One region of the Alicycliphilus sp. T452 genome, then DNA from elsewhere that is predicted to be linked to it. Evidence: predicted binding sites of a transcription regulator. Region 1 holds the regulator's gene; the other holds the start of a gene.

Region 1 (7,212 bases):
CCGCTGGCCAAGAACTTCTACAACGGCGACTACATCCAGGACATCGCCAACGCCTTCCTCGCCAAGGCCACCGTCAAGGCCGACGACCGCGCGTTCACGGCCAATGGCGACGTGGAGGATGAGGGCAACATCCGCCAGTTCGCCGTGGCCTACCTGCGCAACGAGCAGGACAAGGACCTGCAGGCGTTCAACCTGCGATTCGACGAGTACTACCTGGAGTCCAGCCTCTACGCCAACGGCCACGTCGATGCCACCGTGGCCCGCCTGGTCGCCAACGGCAAGACCTACGAGCAGGACGGCGCGCTGTGGCTCAGGAGCACCGACTACGGCGACGACAAGGACCGCGTCATGCGCAAGCAGGACGGCACGTACACCTACTTCGTGCCCGACGTGGCCTACCACATCCAGAAATGGCAGCGGGGCTTCCGCAAGGTGGTGAACATCCAGGGCACGGACCACCACGGCACCATCGCCCGCGTGCGCGCCGGCCTGCAGGCGGCCGACGTGGGCATCCCCCAGGGCTACCCCGACTACGTGCTGCACACCATGGTGCGCGTGGTGCGCGGCGGCGAGGAGGTCAAGATCAGCAAGCGCGCGGGCAGCTACGTCACGCTGCGCGACCTGATCGAGTGGACCAGCAAGGACGCCGTGCGCTTCTTCCTGCTCTCGCGCAAGCCCGACACCGAGTACACCTTCGACGTGGACCTGGCAGTGGCGCAGAACAACGACAACCCCGTGTACTACGTGCAGTACGCCCATGCGCGCATCTGCTCGGTGCTGCGCGGCTGGCGCGAAGACTGCGACGTGGGCGCGCTCAGGGACGTGGACCTGTCCCCGCTGGAGGGGCCGCAGGCCCAGGCGCTGATGCTGCTGCTGGCCAGGTACCCCGAGATGCTCGCGGCCGCGGCCGCCGGCAACGCGCCGCACGACGTCACCTTCTACCTGCGCGACCTGGCCGCCGCCTACCACAGCTACTACGACGCCGAGCGCATTCTGGTGGACGACGAGCCGGTCAGGCTGGCGCGCCTGGCCCTCGTCGCCGCCACCGCCCAGGTGTTGCACAATGGCCTGGCGGTGCTGGGCGTGTCGGCGCCCGCCAGAATGTGAGTGACCACTGATATGAAAAAGCAGCAACGCGGCGGCACCATCGTGGGCTTCATCCTCGGGGTGATCGTCGGGCTGGGGGCGGCGCTGGCCGTTGCCGTCTACGTGACCAAGGTGCCCGTGCCCTTCCTGAACAAGAACGGCACGCGCGCGTCCGAGCAGGACGAGGCGCAGCGCAACAAGAACTGGGACCCGAACGCCCCTCTGTACGGCAAGAACCCGGCGCGCCCTGCCGCACCGGCCAGCGCGCCCGAGGGGGCCGTGGTGGCCACCCCGGCCGAGCCGGCGGCATCCGCCGCGGCGCCTGCGCCGCGCACGGCCGACAACCGGGCGAGTACGCCACAGCCGTCGGCGGACCCCCTGGGCGACCTGGCGCGCGCCAAGGCCAACGCCGCACCCGCGTCCGCCGGGACCGACCCGTTCCAGTATTTCGTCCAGGCCGGGGCCTTCCGCACCCAGCAGGATGCCGACGCGCAGCGCGCCAAGCTGGCCATGCTGGGCTGGGAGGCGCGCGTGAGCGAGCGCGAGACCAATGGCCGCACGGTGTTCCGCGTGCGCGTGGGCCCGTTCGCCAAGCGCGACGACGCCGAGTCGCTGAAGGAAAAACTCGACGGCGCGGGCGTGGACTCGGCGCTGGTGCGGGTGCAGCGCTGAACTTTTTGCCCTGGCCGATGCTCACAACCTTCCATACCGACCCTGGAGTGACCCCTACCCATGAAACGCCGTGAGTTTTCCCTGTCCGTCGCCTCTGCGGCCACCGCCGCCGCATTGGGTCTGCCCATCGCCACACCCGCCCTGGCGCAGGCACGCCAGTTCAAGGAGGGCAAGGACTACGTCAAGCTGGGCAAGCCCGCGGCCACCGAGGCGCCGGCCGGCAAGGTCGAGGTGATCGAGTTCTTCTGGTACAGCTGCCCGCACTGCAGTACTTTCGAGCCCAGCTTCGAGGCATGGGTCAAGACCGCGCCCAAGGACCTGCAGGTGCGCCGCGTGCCCGTCGCCTTCAACGCCAGCTTCGTGCCGCAGCAGAAGCTCTACTACGCGCTCGAGGGCATGGGCAAGCTGCCCGAACTGCACGCCAAGGTGTTCCGTGCCGTGCACGTGGAGCGGCAGGCGCTGAACAAGGACGACCTGATCTTCGACTGGATCGCCAAGCAGGGCGTGGACGTGGCGAAGTTCAAGGAAGTCTACGGCTCCTTCACCGTCGCCAACCAGGTGCGCAAGGCCTCGCAGCTGCAGGATGCCTACCAGATCGAGGGCGTGCCCTCCATGGGCGTGGCGGGCCGCTACTACACCGACGGCACCATGGCCGGCAACATGCAGAACGTGCTGCAGATCGTCGAGTACCTGGCCGGCGTGGCGCGCAAGGGGTGACGCCGCGCGTCTGCCCGGCACGAGGCGCGCCCCCGGGCGCGCTTTTTATTTGCGTCCACCGGGCTTGGCTCTGGCGGCGGCGAATGCGTCAGTACAATGACCGCAAGAATCGTGCCCTATGAGAATCCGACTGCCCTCCCTCCTTCTGCTTGGCGCCCTGGCACTGGCCTGGTTGCCGGGCGCGCATGCCGAGAAGGCTGACCGCAACAAGCCCATGAACATCGAGGCCGATGCGCTGCGCCACGACGAGCTCAAGCAGACCAGCGTGTTCACCGGCCATGTGGTCATGACCAAGGGCAGCATCGTGCTGCGCGGCGCGCAGCTGGACGTGCGCCAGGATCCCGATGGCTTCCAGTACGGCGTGGTGACGGCCGAATCGGGCAAGCGCGCCTTCTTCCGGCAAAAGCGCGACACGCCGCCGGGCCAGCCCGACGAGTTCGTCGAGGGCGAGGGCGAGGTCATCGAATACGACGGCCGTGCCGACACCGTGAAGTTCATCCGCCGCGCCGAGCTGCGCCGCTACCGCGAGGCCCAGCTCACCGACGAAGTCAAGGGCGCGGTCATCGTCTACAACAACCTCACAGACGTGTTCACCGTGGACGGGCAGAAGACCGCGCCGGCCGGCACCAGCGCGGGCACGCCCGGCGGCCGCGTGCGCGCCGTGCTGTCGCCCAAGGAGCCGGCCTCGGGCACGGCGCCGCCGCCCGCGCGCGCCGAGCCACCCGTGCTGCGCCCCACTCCCAGCCTGGGCGGCACGCAGTGAGCGCGGTCGTGGACGAGACGCGCACGCAGGGCGCGCCCGGGGCGCCGCAGGACGGCGCCAGCCGGCTGGAGGCGCTGCACCTGCAGAAGTCCTACGGCAGCCGCAAGGTGGTCAAGGACGTGTCGCTGGTCGTGCAGAAGGGCGAGGTGGTGGGGCTGCTGGGCCCCAACGGCGCGGGCAAGACCACGTCGTTCTACATGATCGTGGGCCTGGTGCGCAGCGACGGCGGCGACATCCGCATCGACGGCCACTCGGTGGCCAACATGCCCATCCACCGGCGCTCGCGCCTGGGCCTGTCCTACCTGCCGCAGGAGGCGTCGATCTTCCGCAAGCTTAACGTGGAGGACAACGTGCGCGCGGTGCTGGAGCTGCAGACCGGCGCGGACGGCCGGGCGCTGCCGCGCGGCGAGATCGAGCGCCGGCTCACCGAGCTGCTGCAGGAGCTGCGCGTGGACCACCTGCGCCAGTCGCCCGCGCTGGCGTTGTCGGGCGGCGAGCGCCGCCGCGTGGAGATCGCCCGGGCGCTGGCCACGCAGCCGCGCTTCATCCTGCTGGACGAGCCCTTCGCGGGCATCGACCCGATCGCCGTGATCGAGATCCAGCGCATCATCGGCTTCCTGAAGGCGCGCGGCATCGGCGTGCTCATCACCGACCACAACGTGCGCGAGACGCTGGGCATCTGCGACCACGCCTTCATCATCAGCGACGGCCATGTGCTCGCGCAGGGCACGCCGTCGGAAATCGTCGACAACGCGGAAGTGCGCCGGGTCTACCTGGGCGAGCACTTCCGCATGTGAGAGACATGGGCCGCGGTACGACACAAGGCCGGACGGCGGGTGCCGGGCCATGAAACCCAGCCTGTCGCTGCGCGTCTCGCAGCACCTGGCGCTCACGCCGCAGCTGCAGCAGTCCATCCGCCTGCTGCAGCTGTCCACGCTGGAGCTGGCGCAGGAGGTCGAGCAGATGCTCGACGAAAACCCCTTCCTGGAGCGCTCGGAGGACGATGCGCCGCCGGAGGAGCCGGGCGCGCCCCCTGCGGGCGAGCGCGGCAGCCAGGCCGAGGATGCTACGCCTTCAGGAGCTGCCGACGCAGACTGGTCGGGCGATGAAGGCCAAAACGACGCTGAAATGCCCGACATCGCCGCGCCCACCGACTGGGACGGCGACACCGACATCCCGGGCGACGACCGCGAGTGGGGGAGCGATGCGCCCGCAGGCGCCGGCAGCGGCTCCGGCGATGGCGACGAGGCCGACGCCGCGGACCTCGCGCACGGCCACGAATCGCTCGCCGACCACCTTGAGCGCCAGGCCCTGGCGCTGCGCCTGTCCGAGCTGGACATGGCGGCGCTGCGCTTTCTCATCGGCTCGCTCAACGACGACGGCTATCTGGACGAGCCGCTCGAATCCCTGGCCGCGAGCCTGGCGGACGAGGGCGACGCCGAGCAGCTCGACGAGCTGATGCACCGCCTGACCGTGGCCCTGCGCCTGCTGCAGAGCCTGGAGCCCGCGGGCGTGGGCGCGCGCGGGCTGGCCGAATGCCTGACGCTGCAGCTGCAGGCGCTGGACCGGGAAGAGGAGGGCGACCCCGAGGTGATCCAGGCCGCGCTGTGCATCTGCCGCCAGCCGCTCGACTTGCTGGCGCGGCGCGACGTGCGCCGCCTGGCCCAGGCCGCAGGCAGCAGCGACGACTGCACGCGCGCCGCCATGGCGCTGATCGCACGGCTGGAGCCGCGCCCCGGGCGGCGCTTCGCCGACGTGGAGCGCAACGTCATCGTGCCCGACGTGATCGTCCGGAAGACCGGGCGCGGCGCGCAGCAGAGCTTCAGCGTCCGCCTCAACCCCGACGTGATGCCGCGCCTGCGCGTGCACGACGTCTACGCCAACGCCCTGCGCGGCGGCAGCAAAGGCGACGGCCACCAGGCGCTGCAGGCCAGGCTGCAGGAGGCGCGCTGGTTCATCAAGAACATACAGCAGCGCTTCGACACCATCCTGCGCGTGTCCAGCGCCATCGTGGAGCGGCAGAAGAACTTCTTCGTGCATGGCGAGCTGGCCATGCGCCCGCTGGTGCTGCGCGAGATCGCCGACGAGCTCGGCCTGCACGAATCCACCATCAGCCGCGTGACCACGGCCAAGTACATGGCCACGCCCCAGGGCACGTTCGAGCTCAAGTACTTCTTCGGCTCGGGCCTGGGCACCGAGACCGGCGGCAGCGCGTCGAGCACGGCGGTGCGCGCGCTCATCCGGCAGTTCGTCGCCGCCGAGGACCCGCACAAGCCGCTGTCGGACGGCCAGATCGCCGACATGCTCAAGGAACAGGGCATAGAGTGCGCGCGCCGCACCGTGGCCAAGTACCGCGAGGCGCTGAAGATCGCGCCCGCCAACCTGCGCAAGGCGCTATAGAAAGAGATACCCCATGGCACGCATCGTCTTCGACCTGCCGGCGCACTTCGGCTTCAGCACCGAGCTGCAGGTCTACATCAGCCACGTCAACCAGGGCGGCCACCTGGACAACGCGCAGCTGCTCAGCCTGGTGTCGGAGGCGCGCGTGCGCTTCTTCCGCTCCCTGGGCTATGCCGAGGCGGACGTGGCGGGCCTGTCCACCGTGGTGGGCGACATGCTGGCGCAGTACAAGTCCGAGGCCTTCCATGGCGAGACGCTGCGCGTGCAGATGACGCCGCAGGACTTCAACCGCTACGGCTTCGACCTGGTGTTCCGCATGACGGAGAAGTCCCAGGGCCGCGAGGTCGCGCGCGGCAAGACCGGCATCGTCTTCATCGACCGGGCCGCGCGCAGGCCCGCGCCCATCCCCGAGCCCGTGCGCCAGCTGCTGCAGCGCGCCGCACAGCCGCAATGAACACCCTGCAACTCTTCCTGCCCTGCGCCGCCGGCGTCGAGGGCTTCCTGGCCGACGAGGTGCACGGCCTCACGGGCCTGTCCGGCCAGGACCTGCTGGTGGGCCGCGCCGGCGTGCTGGTGCGCGCCGCCTGGCGCGACGCGCTGCTTCTCAACCTGCACAGCCGCCTGGCCCAGCGCGTGCTGGTGCAGCTGGCCGAGCGGCCCTACCGCAGCGAGGACGACATCTACGCGCTGGCCGGCGACGTGGCCTGGGAGGCCTGGTTCACCCCGCGCCAGAGCTTCAAGGTGGAGGTGACGGCGCAGCACAGCCCGCTCAAGAGCCTGAACTTCGCCGCCCTGCGCGTGAAGGACGCCGTGGCCGACCGCTTCCGCGCCAAGGGCGGCAGCCGCCCCGACGTCGAGACGCGCTGGCCCGACGTGCGCATCCACCTGCACCTGACGCGCGAGCACGCCCAGCTGTACATCGACACCTCGGGCGAGCCGCTGTTCAAGCGCGGCTGGCGCGAGGACAAGGGCGACGCGCCGCTCAAGGAAACCCTGGCCGCAGCCATGATCGCGGCCACGGGCTGGGACCCGCATGGCGATGCGCCCATGCCGCTGTACGACCCCTGCTGCGGCAGCGGCACCGTGGTCATCGAGGCGGCGCAGATCGCCTGCCGCATCGCGCCCGGGCTCAGGCGCCGCTTCGGGTTCGAGAAGCTCCTGCCCTACCAGGCCCATGTCTGGTCCGCTATCAAAGAGGAAGCTACTGGCGCAGCCGTGGCAAGCCCTGTGCCCATTTTTGGCAGTGACGTATCGCACCGCATGGTGGACTTTGCCCAGCGCAACGCCGAGCGCGCCGGCGTGGCCGCCGCCGTGCAGCTGCGCGGCGGCGACGCGCTGCAGCGCATGCCGCCCTGCGAGCAGCCGGGCGTGATGCTGCTCAACCCGCCGTATGGCGAGCGCATCGCCGCGGCCGGCAGCGCAGGGCGCGACGCGCGCGAGCGCATGGCCGTCGTCGCGCGCGCGGGCCGCGAAAGCGCGCAGACCGAGGACGGCGTGGACTTCTTCCAGCAGCTGGCCGCGCACTGGAAGCGGCACTACGCCGGCTGGCAGGCCTGGCTGCTCACGCCCGACCT
Region 2 (7,212 bases), on a different contig from region 1:
CCATGGTCATGGCGGGCAGCGGCGTGCCGTTCTGGTCGCACAGCACGCCATCCATGGCCTGGCACAGGGCGGCGGCGACCTCGCGCAGGCGCTTGAAGGGCTGCTCGCCGCGGTGCACCTGGGCCACGTCCAGGCTCAGCAGGATGTCGCGCACGGCGGACTGCTCGGGGTCGTCGGACATGGCGGCCTGCGCGTCGTAGGTCAGCGTCAGCATGGGCGGCAGCCCGGCGCCGCTGGCCGGCAGCACCAGGCGCCCCGGTATGGCGCCGGCCACCAGCCCCAGGCGCGCGGCGTTCTGCTGCACGTAGCCGGGGCTCCATGCCGCCTGGCGCGCGCGCAGCATGAAGGCGAGTTGCGCGTCATGGTCGCTGGCGAACTGGTCGAGCTCGCGCGCGCGTGCCACCTCCTGCAGCATGTCGGGGAAGTCGGGCGTGGCGTTGATGGCGTCCGCGAAGCCCTGGGTCTTCATCACGAACTCGGAAAACTCGATCTCGTTGAGCGCGCCCAGGCGGTTGGCCAGCTGCACTCCGGCCTGGAAGTGCAGGTAGCGCTGGCCCGGCTGGGGCGTTTCCCACTGCTGGGCGGCCTCGTTGAAGCCCTCGATGGCGAAGGGCTTGCTGCCGGCGCGGCGCGTGGGCGGCATGGCGGCGAGGGCCGCGTCGCCCGAAACCTGCTGCTCGGCCACGATGGGGGCGATGGCGTCGATCAGCGGGTCCAGCCCGCTGCGGCGCTCGGCGGGCGGCACGGGCAGGTCGATCGCGTCGCCCGGGTCCACGGCATGGCCTTCGAAGTGGGGCTCGGGGCCGGCCGCGGCGGGGCTGCCCAGGCCGGCGCCGTCGAACGCGGGCTCCTGGCGCACCGCGGGCTCCTGCGCGCCTTCGCCCTCGGGCGGGCGGGCGCGCTTGGGCGCGTTGCGATAGGTGGTCCAGGCGTTGTAGGCGACGACGGCGACGAGTACTAGCGCGCCGGCGAGGATGAGTCCGAGTTGGAAGTTGCTCATGATGGGATTTTCAAGCCTCTGCCATCGACAGGGCGGACTCCATGTCCACCGCCACGATGCGCGAGACGCCCTGCTCCTGCATGGTCACGCCGATCAGTTGCTCGGCCATTTCCATGGCGATCTTGTTGTGGCTGATGAATAGGAACTGCGTGCCCTTGGACATGCTGGTGACCAGCTTGGCATAGCGCTCGGTGTTGGCGTCGTCCAGCGGCGCGTCCACCTCGTCGAGCAGGCAGAACGGCGCGGGGTTGAGCTGGAAGATGGCGAACACGAGGGCGATGGCCGTGAGCGCCTTCTCGCCGCCCGAGAGCAGGTGGATGGTCTGGTTCTTCTTGCCCGGCGGCTGGGCCATGACCTGCACGCCGGAGTCGAGAATCTCGTCGCCCGTCATGATCAGGCGCGCCTGGCCGCCGCCGAACAGCTCGGGGAACATGCGCCCGAAATGGTCGTTGACGGTCTCGAAGGTGCCCGACAGCAGGGTGCGCGTCTCGCCGTCGATCTTGCGGATCGCGTCCTCCAGCGTGGTCATGGCGAGCTGCAGGTCCTCGGTCTGCGCGTCGAGGAAGGTCTTGCGCTCGCGCGCGAGGGTCAGCTCGTCGAGCGCCGCCAGGTTCACGGCGCCCAGGGCGGCGATCTCGCGGTGCAGGCGGTCGATCTCGCCCGAGAGGCCCGCGGCGCGCACGCCGCCCTCCTCGATCGAGCGGGCCACCGCCGCGAGGTCGGCCTGCGCGTCCTGCAGCAGCTGGCTGTACTGCTCCAGCCCCAGGCGCGCGGCCTGCTCCTTGAGCTGGAATTCCGTGATGCGCGCGCGCAGCGGGTCGAGCTGGCGTTCGTGCTGCATGCGCCGCTCGTCGCTGGCGCGCAGCCGGGCCGTGAGCTCGTCGTACTGGCTGCGCTGCGCGCCGAGCTGCTTTTCGCGCTCCATCTTCAGCTCCAGCGCCTGCTGCAGCCCGCCCTGGGCCGCGGCGTCGGACAGCCGCGCGAGCTCGTCCTGCGCGCGCTGGCGCTCGTCGTGCAGCGTGCGGGCCTGCGTGGCCGCCGTGTCCACGGTGCGCGCGAGCTCGGCGCGGCGCGCCTGCAGGCTGCGGTGGGAGAACTGGGCCTCCTGCACGCGCCGCTCCAGCTGGCGCTGCTGCTCGCGGCATTCGGCCAGGCGCCGCTCGGCCTCGATCACGCGGTCACCCAGCTGGGCGTGGCGCTCCTGGCTGTCGGCGAGCTGCATGTCGAGCTCCTCGAAACGCGCCTCCGATGCCACGCGGCGCTCCTGCAGGTCGGCGAGCTGCGCCTCGACCTCGGCCAGGTCGGCGCCGATCTGCTCGCTGCGCGCGCGGGTCTGCTCGGCCAGCTGGGCCAGGCGCAGGGTCTCCACCTGCAGCTCGTGCGCGCGGCCCTGGGCCTCGGTGGCCTCGCGGCGCGCGGCGACGAGGCGCTGCGAGGCGTCGGCGTACGCGGCCTCGGCGCGCACCAGGGCCGTGCGCGCCTCCTCGGCGATCAGGGCCTGGGCGCGCAGCTCTTTCTCCAGGTGCTCGATCTCCTGCGCGCGCGCGAGCAGGCCCGACTGCTCCGAGTCCTGCGCGTAGAAGCTCAGGCTGTGCGCGCCCACGGCGTGGCCGCCGGCCACGTAGAAGGCCTCGCCCGGCTGCAGCTGCGCGCGCTGGGCCAGCGCCTCGTCGAGCGACGGCGCGGTGTAGCAGCCCTGCAGCCAGTCCACGAGCACGGCGCGCAGGCCCGCGTCGTGCACGCGCAGCAGGTCGGACAGGCGTGGCTGGCGCGCGCTCGCGTCGGGCGCGGGGGCGGCCGGCGCGCTGTAGAAGGCCAGGCGTGCGGGCGGCGCGTCCTGCCCGCCCGCGCCGAGAAAGCCGCGCACCATGTCCAGCCGGCCCACGGGCAGCGCGGACAGGCGCTCGCGCAGCGCGGCCTCCAGCGCGTTCTCCCAGCCGGGCTCGATGTGGATGCGGCTCCACAGGCCCTGCAGCCCGTCCAGCCCATGCCTGGCGAGCCAGGGCTGGAGCTTGCCATCCACTTTCACCTTTTCCTGCAGCGCCTTGAGCGCCTCCAGGCGCGCCGACAGGTCGGCCTGGCGCGCGGTCTCCTGGTTCACGGCCTGCTGGCGCGCGCGGCGCTCCTCGTCGAGCTGGGGCACGCTGTCCTGCAGCTCGGCCAGGCGCGCCTCGGCCATCTCGGCGGCTTCCTGCGCCTCGTCCCATTGCTGGCGCAGCTGGGCCAGGCGCGCCTCGTCGGGCGCGGCCAGCGCGTTCCTGTCGGCGCGCAGGCGCTCGAAGCGCGCGTCGAGCTGGCGGCTTTGCTCGTCCAGGCTGCGCTGCTCGGCGGCCAGCACCTGGATCTGCTGCTGGACCTGCACCACGGCGGCGCGCTGCTCCTCGCTGCGCTGCTGGCTCTGGCGCAGGGCGTCCTCCAGCTCGGGAAGCTGGGCGGCCTGTTCCTCCACCTGGGCGGCGAGCAGCTCGGCCTGCTCCTCGGCATTCATGCCCGCGCCTTCGAGGGTTTCCAGCTCGGCCTCGGCCTCCTCCTTGCGCGCGGACCAGTCCTGGATCTGCGCGGCCAGCTGCACCAGGCGCTGCTCCACGCGCTGGCGGCCCTCGACCACGTAGCGGATCTCGGCCTCCAGCTTGCCCACTTCGGCCGTGGCCTCGTACAGCTTGCCCTGGGCCTGGTTGACCTGGTCGCCGGCCTCGTAGTGCGCCTGGCGTATGGTCTCCAGGTCCGCCTCCACGCTGCGCAGGTCGGCCATGCGCGATTCCAGGTCGTTCACGGCCTGCAGGCCCTCGGTGCGCACGCGGGCCTGCTCGGCCTCGGCGTCGGCGCGCTTCAAGTACCACAGCTGGTGCTGCTTGAGCGTCACGTCCTGCTGCAGGGCGTTGTATTTGGCCGCCACCTCGGCCTGCTTCTCCAGCTTCTCGAGGTTGGCGTTGAGCTCGCGCAGGATGTCCTCCACGCGCGTGAGGTTCTCGCGCGTGTCGGCCAGGCGGTTCTCGGTCTCGCGCCGACGCTCCTTGTACTTGGAGACGCCCGCGGCTTCCTCCAGGAACAGGCGCAGCTCCTCGGGGCGGCTCTCGATGATGCGGCTGATCGTGCCCTGGCCGATGATGGCGTAGGCGCGCGGGCCCAGGCCCGTGCCCAGGAACACGTCCTGCACGTCGCGCCGGCGCACCGGCTGGTTGTTGATGTAGTAGCTGCTCGTGCCGTCGCGCGTGAGCACGCGCTTGACGGCGATCTCGGTGAACTGGTTCCACTGGCCGCCGGCGCGGTGGTCGGCGTTGTCGAAGATCAGCTCCACGCTGGCGCGGCTGGCGGGCTTGCGGCTCGTGGTGCCGTTGAAGATCACGTCCTGCATGGACTCGCCGCGCAGCTCGCTGGCCTTGGACTCGCCCAGCACCCAGCGCACGGCGTCCATGATGTTGGACTTGCCGCAGCCGTTGGGGCCCACCACGCCCACCAGCTGGCCCGGAAGCATGAAGTTGGTGGGCTCGGCGAACGACTTGAAGCCGGCGAGTTTGATCGAGTTGAGACGCACGAATTACTGTAACACCGCGCCGCTGGCGTACCCGGCGGTTCAAAGGGTGGATGTTAACTGAGCCGATGGCGCCGCTGCGCGGCATGCGCATGCCCGCCCGCCCCTGCCCCACAGCGATCTGACCCGTGACTGTCGGTTTTCTTTACACCGCGGCGGCCATCACGCTTGCCTCCCGGGCCAAGCCATTGAATCGAATACGCTTTTTATTTTGGCATGGATCATGCTTGTAACTGCACATACATACATGAACCCCGGAGGGCCCCACCATGAAACTCAAGAAAGCTCTGCAAGCCGTCGCCCTGTGCTGTGGCCTGGCGGGAGTCGGCAGCGCCAATGCCTCGGTCATGCTTTTCGACAACGCAGGGGACATCAGCTCCATCCTGTATTCGACGACCTACCAGGGCGCCACGCTGTCCGCGACGGTGCAGTTCACCCTCACCTCGCTGACCGCCACGCAAGCGGTCTTCGGGGTGCAGATCTCGAACGACTCCTCCGGCCCGGGGAATAACCGGCTGACGTCGTTCGGGATCGACATCGTGAGCCCCACATTGATATCCGCCGCAGCCAACGGAGGCTGGGGGGCTTCGCGGAACGTCAACTTCCCGTCCTTCCAATCGGTGGACCTGTGCCTCTGGGATGGGAACAACTGCTCCGGCGGTGGCAACCAGGGCGTTGGCGAAGGGTTGATCGAGTCCTTCACCCTGACGCTGGGCACCTCGGGGAACTTCCTCACGAACGGGATCGAGTTCACGAGCCCCTACAGCGTGAAGTTCCAAAGCGTTGGCACCGGTGGCGGGTCGCGTGAATTCGCGGGCTGCATCGTGGGCACGGCCGGTTGCGGCGGCTCGCAGGTTCCCGAGCCCGCCTCGCTCGCGCTGGTGGGCCTGGGCCTGCTCGGTGCCGGGCTGGCACGCCGCCGCAAGGCTTGAGACAGCGGGCGATTTGCTCGCCCTGCCCCCCGCAAGAAGCGCCCGCCGGGCGCTTCTTCGTTTTTGGGCAGCCCGCCGTGCATTTATGGCAAAAAATGCCTCCAGCGCCCATCCAGCAAGCGGCGGCAGCTATGGATTGAAGAGCGAGAAACTCAGCCGCGCGGCGCGAACGCGATGATGGCCATGCCGCACAGCGTGACGGCCACGCCCAGCCAGTCCCAGGGGCCGGGGCGTATGCCGTCCACGGCCCACAGCCAGGCCAGCGCCACGGCCACGTAGACGCCGCCGTAGGCCGCGTACACGCGGCCCGCCGCCGCCGGGTGCAGCGTGAGCAGCCAGGCGAACAGCGCCAGGCTGGCGGCGGCCGGCAGCAGCAGCCAGGCGCTGCGCCCCTGGCGCAGCCACAGCCAGGGCAGGTAGCAGCCCACGATTTCCGCCAGGGCCGTGGCGAAGAAAAGGCCGAGGGTCGCGAGCGCCTGCATATGCCAGGGAATATTCAGGCGGTGGCGCCGGCGCTGGCGGCATGTTCGAGCACCAGGTCCTCGAAGGCCAGCCCGGGCAGCGGCCGGCTCAGCAGATAGCCCTGCCAGGCGTGGCAGCCGCTGCGTTCCAGGAAGACGCGCTGTGCCTCGGTTTCCACGCCCTCGGCCACGACCTGCAGGCCCAGGCTGGTGCCCAGCGCGACGATGGTGCGCGCGATGGCGGCGTCGTTGGGGTCGGTGAGCACGTCGCGCACGAAGCTCTGGTCGATCTTGAGCTCATGCAGCGGCAGGCGCTTCAGGTAGGCCAGCGAGGAATAGCCCGTGCCGAAGTCGTCCAGCGAGAAGCCCACGCCATAGCCGCGCAGTTGCACCATCTTGGCGACGGTGTCCTCCACGTCCTGCAGCAGCAGGCCCTCGGTCAGCTCCAGCCGCAGCCGGCGCGCGTCGGCCCCGGTACCGGCCAGCGCCTCCAGCACCTCGGGCACGAAGCTCGCCTCGTGGAACTGGCGCGGACTCACGTTGACGGCCACCGACAGCTGGCCCAGCACCGGATGGCTGCTCCACAGTGCCAGCCGCTCGCAGGCCGCGTGCATCACCCACTGCCCCAGGCGCAGGATGAGCCCGGACTGCTCGGCCAGGGGGATGAATTCCGACGGCGGGATGTAGCCCTTGGCCGGATGCTTCCAGCGCAGCAGGGCCTCGGCGCCCGTGATGCGCCCGCGAACCATCTTGGGCTGGTAGAACAGTTCGAACTCGCCGGCCTCCAGGCCGGAGCGCATGTCCGCCTCCAGCGCCACGCGCGCCGTCATCTGGGCCTGCACCTGCGGGTCGAAGAAACGCAGGGCGTCGCGGCCCGCGGCCTTGGCCTCGTACATGGCCATGTCGCTGCGCTTGAGCAGCTCGTCGGCCGATTCGCGCAGGCCCTGGAAGATGGTGATGCCCACGCTCAGCGTGGTGTGGCGCGGCTCGCCGGCGCCGATCGCGAAGGGCTCGCGCATGGCGTCCAGGATCTGCAGGCCCATGGCCTCGGCATGGGTCGCGGCCTCCTGCGGGCTGCCCCCCAGGTCCTTGAGCACGACGACGAACTCGTCGCCGCCATGGCGCGCCAGCGTGTCGTCCTCGGGTATGCAGCCGCGCAGCCGCAGGGCCACGGCGTGCAGCAGGCGGTCGCCCATGTCGTGGCCCTGGGTCTCGTTGATGTGCTTGAAGTTGTCCAGGTCCAGCATCAGCACCGCGCCGCACAGCTGGTGGCGCGCGCTCACCGCC

Evidence for each region. The regulator sigma-54, encoded in region 1, starts transcription at its own class of promoters, with help from an activator protein. The targets are predictions, from matches to a motif close to TGGCANGNAANCTGCTTT.
Region 2: a site for sigma-54 is predicted at 4,745-4,762, ahead of ACX12L_RS11000 (cistern family PEP-CTERM protein). Genes of this name have one in related genera too.

What each region holds. Positions count from the first base shown of each region.
Region 1 covers NZ_JBTNEH010000003.1:12,310-19,521, forward strand. Annotated here, with positions in the region: gene argS (arginine--tRNA ligase) at 1-1,107, shown strand, start outside; gene ACX12L_RS03085 (SPOR domain-containing protein) at 1,120-1,758, shown strand; gene ACX12L_RS03090 (thiol:disulfide interchange protein DsbA/DsbL) at 1,819-2,475, shown strand; gene lptA (lipopolysaccharide transport periplasmic protein LptA) at 2,594-3,238, shown strand; gene lptB (LPS export ABC transporter ATP-binding protein) at 3,235-4,035, shown strand; gene ACX12L_RS03105 (RNA polymerase factor sigma-54) at 4,085-5,638, shown strand; gene ACX12L_RS03110 (acyl-CoA thioesterase) at 5,652-6,092, shown strand; gene ACX12L_RS03115 (THUMP domain-containing class I SAM-dependent RNA methyltransferase) at 6,089-7,212, shown strand, end outside.
Region 2 covers NZ_JBTNEH010000010.1:67,402-74,613, forward strand. Annotated here, with positions in the region: gene ACX12L_RS10990 (cell division protein FtsZ) at 1-1,000, opposite strand, end outside; gene smc (chromosome segregation protein SMC) at 1,011-4,535, opposite strand; gene ACX12L_RS11000 (cistern family PEP-CTERM protein) at 4,802-5,464, shown strand; gene ACX12L_RS11005 (YnfA family protein) at 5,617-5,946, opposite strand; partial or broken gene ACX12L_RS11010 (bifunctional diguanylate cyclase/phosphodiesterase) at 5,961-7,212, opposite strand, start outside.